2 regions of the Micromonospora sp. NPDC004704 genome follow, and region 2 is predicted to be linked to the other one. Evidence: riboswitches for the same ligand, from Rfam matches in the RefSeq annotation. Region 2 holds a riboswitch; the other holds the start of a gene.
What was found. A riboswitch is a leader RNA that binds a small molecule or an ion and turns the genes downstream of it on or off. The one in region 2 is predicted to bind S-adenosylmethionine.
Positions count from the first base shown of each region.

Region 1: another riboswitch for S-adenosylmethionine. It lies ahead of ACWEFB_RS32590 (aminotransferase class V-fold PLP-dependent enzyme); the one in region 2 lies ahead of ACWEFB_RS33325 (ABC transporter substrate-binding protein).

Region 1 is NZ_JBSGCD010000038.1:47,232-52,225, reverse strand. Features, by position in the region: gene ACWEFB_RS32605 (AI-2E family transporter) at 1-845, opposite strand, end outside; gene ACWEFB_RS32600 (GroES family chaperonin) at 1,024-1,362, shown strand; gene ACWEFB_RS32595 (PrsW family intramembrane metalloprotease) at 1,353-2,789, opposite strand; SAM riboswitch class IV at 2,919-3,040, shown strand; gene ACWEFB_RS32590 (aminotransferase class V-fold PLP-dependent enzyme) at 3,085-4,392, shown strand; gene ACWEFB_RS32585 (FUSC family protein) at 4,519-4,994, opposite strand, start outside.
Region 2 is NZ_JBSGCD010000041.1:17,320-22,313, forward strand. Features, by position in the region: gene ACWEFB_RS33305 (O-acetylhomoserine aminocarboxypropyltransferase/cysteine synthase family protein) at 1-1,220, shown strand, start outside; gene ACWEFB_RS33310 (CoA-binding protein) at 1,217-1,705, shown strand; gene ACWEFB_RS33315 (TetR/AcrR family transcriptional regulator) at 1,713-2,336, opposite strand; gene ACWEFB_RS33320 (NADP-dependent oxidoreductase) at 2,385-3,335, shown strand; SAM riboswitch class I at 3,409-3,498, shown strand; gene ACWEFB_RS33325 (ABC transporter substrate-binding protein) at 3,767-4,639, shown strand; gene ACWEFB_RS33330 (amino acid ABC transporter permease) at 4,681-4,994, shown strand, end outside.

The DNA of each region.
Region 1 (4,994 bases), on a different contig from region 2:
GCGACCAGGGTGGCCCACGACGCCCGCCCGGCGTCGTCGATCCGCCAGCGGGCGTTGACCGGGAGCAGCCGGACCATGAAGCGCCAGATCCTGCCCCCGTCGCGGAGGAAGAAGAAGGTCGCGAAGAGCACCAGCAGGGCACCGGTGAGCAGCTCGAACAGGGTGGTGGCGGTGGAGAGCGCGCCGCTGGTCAGCGCCTGGGTGTTCTCGTCAATCCACTTCTGCGCCTCGTCGATGTACGAGTTGAGCTGGTTGTCCGACAGGTGCAGCGGTCCCGTACGGAGCCAGTCCTGGATCTGCCGGATGCCCTCCGAGGCGTTCTTGCTCAGCTCCGGCACCCCGCCGACGAACTCGGTCACCACCCGGGTGAGCGTGCCCACCACTGCGGCCAGGCCACCGACCAGCACCAGTGCGGTGGCCAGCGAACGCGGGAACCGGGCCCGCAGCAGCCAGCCCACCGCCGGGGCGAGCAGGGCGGAGAGCAGCAGCGCGATGATCAGCGGGATGATGACGATCCGGATCGTGCCGATCACCCTCAGCAGGGCATAGGTGACCAGGCCGATCGCGAGCAGTCGCCAGGACCAGGCGCCGGCGATCCGCAGCGCCCTCGGCACGTCCGCGTCGTCGCGGCTGGACGTGGAGGAGTGCACCGACGCGACCTCGTCACCGCCGATCGGCGCCCGGGGCGGCGGCACCGGCGACACGTACTGCTCCGGCGCCGGGGGTTCGTCGGCCACGGTCACCCGCTCACCGGCGGCCGGGCGCGCGGCCCGGACCGAGGCGCGGCCGGACTCGTACGCGCGGCGGGCCCTTGCCCGCAGCTGCTCGAAGCGGCTCAAGCGCACACCTCCTGGCTGGCGAACCGGCTTACCTACGGTAACCGGCAGGAACACGACGGAACGTCCCGACGGAGCCCTGAATTCTCCCCCAGTTTGCCCCTACCGGCGGCTGCGCAACCCTCCCGCCGACCGTGACCTCGACCTCCACCACCGTCGCCACGGTCGCAGCGGTACCGTTCCGGTCGTGACCGCCGACCCAGACCTCGACAACGGCCTACCGATCCGCCTGCTGCACGACCGCGTCCTGGTACGCCTGGAGGCTGGCGAGGGTGAACGGCGCTCGACCGCCGGCATCGTCATCCCGGCGACCGCCTCGATCGGACGCCGCCTCGCCTGGGCGACCGCGGTGGGTGTCGGACCCAACGTCCGCTCGATCGTCTCCGGTGACCGGGTCCTGTTCGACCCCGACGACCGCTCCGAGGTGGAACTGCACGGCCGGGAGTACGTCCTGCTCCGCGAGCGCGACGTGCACGCGGTCGCCGCCGAGCGGGTGGACACCGACTCGACCGGGCTCTACCTGTAACCGGGCGGCGGCGGGCCGTAGGGACCGTAGGGGCTGGGAGCCGGCGGCGGGGTGAACACCACCGGGATCGGCACCACCGGCTCGGCCGGCGCCTCCACCGTGCGCGGCACCCCGTCCGGGAAGTTCAGGTGGTAACGGGCCCCGTCCCAGACCCCGACCGGTGCCTGCGGGTCCCGCCCCACGAACGCCCACCGGTACGCCGTGATCGCGTCGAGCAACTGCCGCTCCTCGTACGCGGTCCGGGCGCGGTCGGCCGGTTTGGTGTCCAGCCCGCGCAGCATCCCGTCGCGCAGCAGCGCCAACCGGGTGGCCGAGAACTGGAAACCGCGCATCGCCTTCAGGCCCGGTTCCCCCGCGACCCGCCGGGCCCAGCGCCGGGCCGAGTGCCGCCGCCCGAGACTGCCCAGGGCCGCCACCTCGGGCGGGCTGAGCCAGCCGGCGCGTACGTAGTCGGGCAGCCGGCGCTCGGTGAGCCGGCCCTCCCAGCCGCGCAGCCAGACGGCCAGCCCGACCATGCCGAGGAAGATCGGCACCATCACGCCGATGTACCCGTAGAGCACGATCAGGTTCTGCCCGAGTGCCGCCGCCAGTGAGGGCATCAGGTTCCAGGTGCCGTGCAACATCATCGCCGCCAGGAGACCGGCCAGCGGGGCGAAGATCCGGATCCGCCGGTCCGCCGAGCGGGCCGCGATACCGAGCCCGATCCCGGTCATCGCGGTGAACAGCGGGTGGGCGAACCCGGTGAGCAGGATCCGGACGATGAAGATCGCGAACACGTTCTGCACCCCGGTCGCGGGGCCGTACTGGTCGGCACCGGCGGCGTAGCCGTACCCGCCGAGGTAGAGGATGTTCTCCACCATGGCGAAGCCGACCGCGGAGAGTCCGCAGTAGACGATCCCGTCGGTGATGCCGGACCACTCCCGGCGGCGGAACAGCAGCAGGAGGAACGGTCCGAGGGCCTTGGTCAACTCCTCGATGAACGGCGCCCCGAGCACCGCCACCAGCGAGTCCGGCAGCCCCCATCCGGCGAACAGCTCGGCGGTCTCCCGGTTCACGTTCAGCGAGGCGGCGGTGGCGACGAACGCACCCCAGGCGAAGCAGAAGATCAGGTAGACCATCGGCTCGGGCTCGTACCGGTCGAGCCAGAGGAAGCAGGCGATCAGCACCGGCACCGGCAGGATCGCGGCCACCAGCCCGATGATCAGCGCCTGCAGGCCGAGGTCGTCGCCGAGGGTTATCGCCATGTAGACCGCACAGCCGGCGATCAGCAGGATCACCCCGGCGAGCACCAGACCACGCCGCCAGGTCAGCCCCCGGCCGGAGAACTTCGCCACCCTCGGCGGGATGGCGCTGACCGGCGGGGTCGGCGCGGCAGGCGGGATCGGCGGCGGCGAGTAGGGATCTCCGCCGGGCGGGGTGTCGGCCATGACGCCAGCGTAGTCACCCCTCGACCCGCTGGTCGGACCGCAATCCGTCCGGTTATGCTGCCAGGCAGGTCACGAGTGCCAGCGACCAACGCACACCGACCCGACCGACCACCGGCGAGACGCCGAATGGTTCGACCGGACGGTGGGCGAAGCCCCAGCTTGCTGGCCGGCAACCCTCGTCGAGTTCGCGGTGGGGTGCCCTGGGTGATGACCGGGCCCAGCCCGATCCGTGTGCTGGGCAAGCGCGGACCCCACCCTCAGCAACCGGGGTCCCGGATTGCCGGAGGTCGTACCCATGCGTTCCACTCTCGTACCCGTCTCCTCCCCGGTCGACCCGCGCACCGCGCCGCGCCCGACGGCCGCGACCGGGATCACCGTCGCGCCGCTCGCCGCCACCGGACCGCTCGACGTCCTCGGCGTGCCCGACCTGGTCAACCTCGACTACGCGGCCACCGCACCCTGCGCCCGTGCCGCAGCCGACGCCGTGGCCGAGCTCCTGCCCTGGTACGGCAGCGTGCACCGGGGCGCCGGGGCGCTGTCCCAGCGCAGCACGCTCGCGTACGAGCGGGCCCGGCAGACGGTCGGCGACTTCCTCGGCACCCGGGCCGACGACTACGTGATCTTCACCCGGAACACCACCGACGCGCTCAACCTGCTCGCCCGCGCGGTCCCGACCGGCACCACCGTGGTCACCTTCGGCGGCGAGCACCACGCCAACCTGCTGCCCTGGCCGAACACGGTACGACTGCCCGTCCCCGCCTCGCCCGCCGCGGCCGTGACGGCCCTGAGCCAGGCACTGCGTGAACTGCGCCGCGAGTCCGACCCGGCCGACCCGATCCTGGTCACCGTCACCGGCGCCAGCAACGTCACCGGCGAGCGGTGGCCGGTGACCGAGCTGGCCGCCGTCGCCCACCGGTACGGCGCCCGGATCGCGGTCGACGCCGCCCAGCTCGCCCCGCACGCGCCGGTGGACATCGCCGGATCGGAGATCGACTACGTGGCGATCTCCGGGCACAAGCTCTACGCACCGTTCGGCACCGGAGTGCTCGCCGGACGGGCGGACTGGCTGGACGCGGCACCGCCGTACCTGTTCGGCGGCGGCGCGACCCTGGGTGTCGGCACCGCCACCCACGACGTGCGCTGGGCGGACGGCCCCGGACGCCACGAGGCCGGCACCCCGAACCTGCTCGGTGCGGTCGCCCTCGCCGCGGTCTGTACGGCCCTCGGCGAGGCGGACCGGGCCGACCTGCACGCCCGCGAGCAGGACCTGCTGGCCCGGTTGCGGGCCGGGCTGCACGCCCTGCCGGGCATCGTCGAGCTGCGTACCTTCGACGCCGACGCGCCACGGGTCGGCATCGTCTCCTTCGTGGTCGCCGGTCGGGACTCGGCCGAGGTCGCCGCCGAGTTGGCCCGAGGGCACGGAATCGGCCTGCGCGACGGCCTGTTCTGCGCCCACCCGCTGGCCCGACGGCTGCTCGGCGAGGCCGCCGCGCGCAGTGGCCGGTCCGACCTGCCGCCGACCGCCCTGCGGGCGAGCATCGGCCTGGGCAGCACCGCCGCCCACGTCGACCGGCTACTCGCCGCCCTCACCGAACTGAGCTGACCCGCCGCGCCCCGGGCTGACCGCGAAACCGCACGGTCAGCTCGGCGGCCGACGGCTGCGCGACCGGGCCGGATTGCCGACCGGCCGCGCGATCAACTCGCCGGGCCGGCGGATTGGCTGGTCGGGTCAGTGTGCCGACGGGCGGGAGCTGCGGGTCGGGCTGGTCTGGGTGCTCACCGCCCGGCGGACCAGGCGGTTCGCCTCGGTCCGCTCGATCCCGGTGGCCCGGAGCACGTCGCTGGCGGTGGTCCGGATCTGGGCGACGACCACGCTGCCGGAGAAACCGACCCCGTCGGAGTACGCCCGACCGGCCGCGGTGACCGAACGGAGCACCCGCTCCCGGGCGGCCTCCGGGTCCAGCCCCGCGCCGAGTTCCTGGTGCAGCAGCCGGACCGCGTCGGCCAACTGCCGCACCGCCGACGCCATCGCGGCCGGGATCGGCTCGTCGTCCTCCAGCGCGGTCACCGCCCGCCGGACCAGCACCCCGCTGTTGTGTACGGCGTGGTTGATGTACTCGGCGCTCTCCGCGTACCGGGTGAGGGCCCGGCGGCGGTTCCACCGGGCGGGCGCGAGGGTGGCGGTCTCCCTGCCCCCCTCCAGCG
Region 2 (4,994 bases):
AGGACCCGGAATCGGCGGCGGCCTACTTCAACCTGCAGGAGTACGGGAACACGTACTCGCGCATCATGAACCCGACCGTCGCGGTGTTCGAGGAGCGGATGGCGAACCTCGAGGGCGGCAGCGGTGCGGTGGCGTTCTCCAGTGGCATCGCCGCCCAGGCGGCCGCGCTGTTCACCCTGCTGCAGCCGGGCGACCACGTCGTGTCGTCCACGGCGCTCTACGGCGGGACGGTGAACCAGTTCAAGCACCTGTTGCGCAAGATGAGCGTCGAGCTGACCTGGGTCGACCCCGATGATCCGGACGCGTGGCGGCAGGCGGTCCGTCCCAACACGAAGGCGTTCTTCGGTGAGACGATCGGCAATCCCGCCGGGAACGTCCTGGACATCGAGACCGTGGCGGCGATCGCCCACGAGCACGACCTGCCGTTGGTCGTGGACAACACGTTCGCCACGCCGTACCTGTGCCGCCCGATCGAATGGGGCGCCGACATCGTCATCCACTCGGCGACCAAGTTCATCGGCGGCCACGGTACGAGCATCGGCGGAGTGGTCGTCGAGGCGGGTACGTTCAACTGGTCCAACGGGCGGTTCCCGGTGATCGCGGATCCGTCTCCGGCGTACCACGGCCTCCAGTTCCACGAGACGTTCGGCGCCTACGGTTACCTGATGAAGCTGCGGGCGGAGACCCTGCGCGACCTCGGCGGGGCGCTCGCGCCGTTCAACGCGTTCCTGTTCCTGCAGGGGCTCGAAACGCTGTCGCTGCGGATGCAGCGCCACGTCGAGAACGCGCGTACGGTCGCGGCTTTCCTCGAGTCGCACGACCTGGCGACGAACGTGACCTACCCCGGCCTGCCGACGAGCAGGTACCGGTCACTCGTGGAGAAGTACCTGCCGAACGGGGCGGGCGCGGTGTTCTCGTTCGACTGCGCTGGCGGCCGATCCGGCGGGCAGGACCTCATCCGGGGCGTGACCCTCTGGTCCCACCTGGCGAACGTGGGCGACGCGAAGAGTCTGATCATTCACCCCGCCAGCACCACGCACCGCCAACTGAGCGATGACGAACTGCGGGCGGCCGGCGTCGGACCGGGTACCGTACGCCTGTCGGTCGGCACCGAATCCGTCGAGGACCTGATCTGGGACCTGGAACAGGGTTTCGCCAAGGTCGCCGCAACGGCGGGGGCAGTCGCCGCAACGGCGGGAAATGAGGTATCGGCGGCATGACCACGACAGATCTCGCTCGGTACCAGGACCCGTCGACGATCCAGCGCGTGCTGCACACCACCCGGACCATCGCGATCGTCGGTCTGTCGAACAACGAGCTTCGGGCCAGCTACTTTGTCGGCTACTACCTCAAACGACACGGCTACCGGGTCATCCCCGTGAACCCCCGCGAGACGACGATTCTGGGTGAGACCAGCTACCCGAGCCTGCTCGACGTACCCGGGCCGGTGGACGTCGTGAACGTCTTCCGTGCGCCGAGCGCGCTGCCGGCGATCGCCCGGGAGGCTGTCGCCATCAATGCCGGCGCCCTCTGGTGCCAGTTCGGGGTGATCAACGCCGAGGGCGGGCAGATCGCGGAGGACGGCGGGTTGACGGTGGTCATGGACCGCTGCCTCAAGATCGAGCACGCCCGCTATCGGGGCCGGATGCACTGGCTCGGCTTCAACACCCACCGCATCACCTCGGTCCGCACCGGGCTCCAATAGCCAACGGTCAACGTCGGGACAGGGGTAACCGAACGGGCGGCGGAAGCGGCATCGGGACGGGCTTCGCCTGGAAGGACTGGATCATCAGGGCCGCGAAGCGGCGCGACGCCGCCACCCTCATCTCGGGCGTCTCGGCCTGGATGCCCTCGTTCGCCATCAGCGCCAGGCTGAAGTCCTCCAGCACGAAGTCCTGCCGCAGGGAGCCGGCGTCCTTCGCCCGTCGCACCAGTTCGAGCAGCAGACGCAGCGTGCGGTCGCGGTCGGCGGCGAAGTCGACCGCCTGGGGGAGCTGCGAGGTGAAGGCGCGGGCGAAGCCCCGGTCGAGGGCATGCATCTCCATGAGTTTCCGGATCACCAGGCCGAACCCGCGCCAGGGGTCGTCGGCGGCCAGACCCTCCCGTACGACCGCCGAGCAGAGGGCCAGCTGCTCGGCGAAGGCCTCGGTGAGCAGCGCTTCCTTGGTCTGGAAGTGCCGGTAGACGGTCGCGACACCGACCTCGGCGCGCCGGGCGATCTCCCGGATCGGCACGTCGAGGCCCTCGGTGGCGAAGGCCGCGCGGGCGACCGCGAGGATGCGCTCCCGGTTTTCCCGGGCGTCCGCACGGAGCTGCGTTATCACTTGGGCCGTCACCGCTCTCACTTTAGCCAAACGGACGGGGTGCTCCGTTACGGTCGCCGCATGAGAGCGATCCAATTCACCGAGTACGGCCCGTCCAGCGTCCTGCACGTCGCCGAGGTGGAGGCCCCGCACGCGGGACCGGGCGAGATCCGCGTTGCCGTACGGACCTCCGGGATCTCGCCGGGGGAGGTGTCCATCCGTTCCGGGGCGTGGCGCGAGATGGTGCCCGTGACCTTCCCGTTCCGGACCGGGTTCGACGCCGCGGGCGTGGTGGACGAGATCGGCCCCGCCGTCACCGGCGTCCGGATCGGTGACGAGGTGTTCGGTATGACCAGATCGGCCGTACGCGGTGCCAACGCCGACTTCGCGGTCCTGGCTGCGTGGGCACCGAAACCCGCCGGGTGGAGTTGGGAGGAAGCCGGCGGCGCCGCGGGCAGCGTCGAGACCGCCACCCGTGTCCTCGACCGGCTCGCGGTCGACGCCGGGCACACCCTGCTGGTGCAGGGCGCGGCGGGCGGGGTGGGCACCATCGCCGTCCAGTTGGCGGTCGCTCGCGGTGCCACCGTCATCGGTACGGCGAGCGAGCACAACCACGACTTTCTCCGTGTCCTCGGCGCCGAGCCGACGACGTACGGGACGGGGCTGGTGGAACGGGTCCGGGCACTGGCACCGGCCGGAGTGGACGCGGTGTTCGACTGTGCCGCAGGGGCGTTGCCGGACCTCGTCGCCATTGCCGGCGACCCGGCGCGCGTGGTGACGATCGCGGATCGGACCGCTGCGGCACACGGCGTACACATGTCACACGGTGCGCCGGCAGACGACACGGGCGTGGCCGTGGGAGCACCAGCCGACCCGCTGGCGTTGCACGGCCTCGCGATCGCGGTCACGCTCGCCGACGAGGGCCGGTTGCGGGTGCCGGTCGCGGCGGCGTTCCCGCTTACCGAGGCCGCGGCCGCACACGAACTGAGCGAAGGCCGGCATGCGCGTGGAAAGATCGTGCTGGTGAACTGATCGGGACGGTGGCGAGCGCCACAGGCGCCGTTTCTGGCTGGAACAATTCCGCCCGCATTCAGTAAGCTGACGCAGCCCATCCAGAGCGACTGAGAGACCTGGCTCGTTGACGTCGCAGCAACCCCCCATCGGGTGCGGGTGCTACCGCCAGGACCGATGGAGGTTTGTTCCGTGGGTACGCGTGCCGAGCGAGTGAGTCGGCTGCACGTCACGTGGCATTGGTGGCGTCGGCATGTCGACCTGTGCCGTACCAGCACCATGCTCTGTCGCCAGCACGGCTGAACCCGACTGCCGGTCGTCACACCGCGCCGGCATCTTTTCCCACCATTCCTGAAACGGCTGTAACACGCCGTCCGGGTCAGGCTGTCGCGCCACCATTCCTGCCGGTACTCCGGCGGCGATGCCGCGCGCATTTTTCTGGAGTTCCACACATGCGTCTGTCATCTGTCCTCGCACGTCTGCTGCCCGCCGCCGCGGCCCTCGCGCTGGTCGGTGCTGCTGCCGGCTGCGGTTCGTCGTCGTCCACCGACTCGGCCGACAACCCGTACAAGCTGCTCCAACCCGGTGTCCTCCGGGTCGGTACGCTCAGCGACGCCCCGCCCAACGTCTACCTCAAGGACGGGAAGTTCACCGGCTTCGACAACGACCTGCTGAGCGCCGTTGCCGGCAAGGTGGGGCTGAAGGTCGAGTTTGTCGGCACCGAGTTCTCCTCCTTGCTCGCGCAGGTCAACAACCACAAGTTCGACGTGGGCAGTTCCTCCATCACCATCACCGAGGCCCGTAAGAAGACGGTGGACTTCGGCAACGGGTATGACTTCGGCTACTTCGGTCTCGACGTACCGGCCGGGTCGCCGATCAAGAGTTTTGCGGATCTCAAGGGCACCCGGGTGGTTGTTGTCCAGGGCACGGTCCAGGATGACTATGCCACCAAGGAAGGGCTCGATCCGGTACGCGTCCCGGACTACAACGGCGCAATCAACCAGTTGAAGGCAAAGACCGCGGACGCCTGGATCTCGCCGGCCGAAATCGGGGAGAAGTCCGCCCAGGACAGCGCCGGAAAGATCGTCCTGGTGGAGAAGCAGCTCAGTTCCGCGCCGACCGCGTTCGCGGTCGCGAAGGGCAGCGACGCGCTGCGCGAGGCCCTGAACAAGGGTCTCGACCAGGTGATCGAGGACGGCACCTGGACCCGGCTGCAGGAGCAGTACTACCCGGGACGTCCTGTCCCGGACACCTTCAAGCCCGGCAGCGGCAACGTCGCGTACCCGGCGGTCAGGACGAGTCCCGCCGCCACCCCCTCGGCCTGATCCGAGGGTGACCGGTCAACGGGTTCGAGACAGGTAAGGCGATGGATACCCTCAAGACGTTGTGGGAGACGTTCTTCGACCTGGAGTCGATGCGCGAAGCCCTGCCCGAGATGCTCACTGTCGGCCTGCGCAACACCCTGCTGCTTGCGCTGATCTCGGCCACCCTGGGCACCCTGGTCGGCATGCTCCTCGCTGTCGCCGGACTGGCTCGGACCCGTTGGCTGCGCTGGCCGGCACGCATCTACACGGATGTGTTCCGGGGTCTGCCGGCGGCGGTCACCATCCTGCTCATCGGGGTCGGACTCGCCCCGCTCGGAATGGCCTGGTGGGGTCCGAACCCGTACCCGCTCGGCAT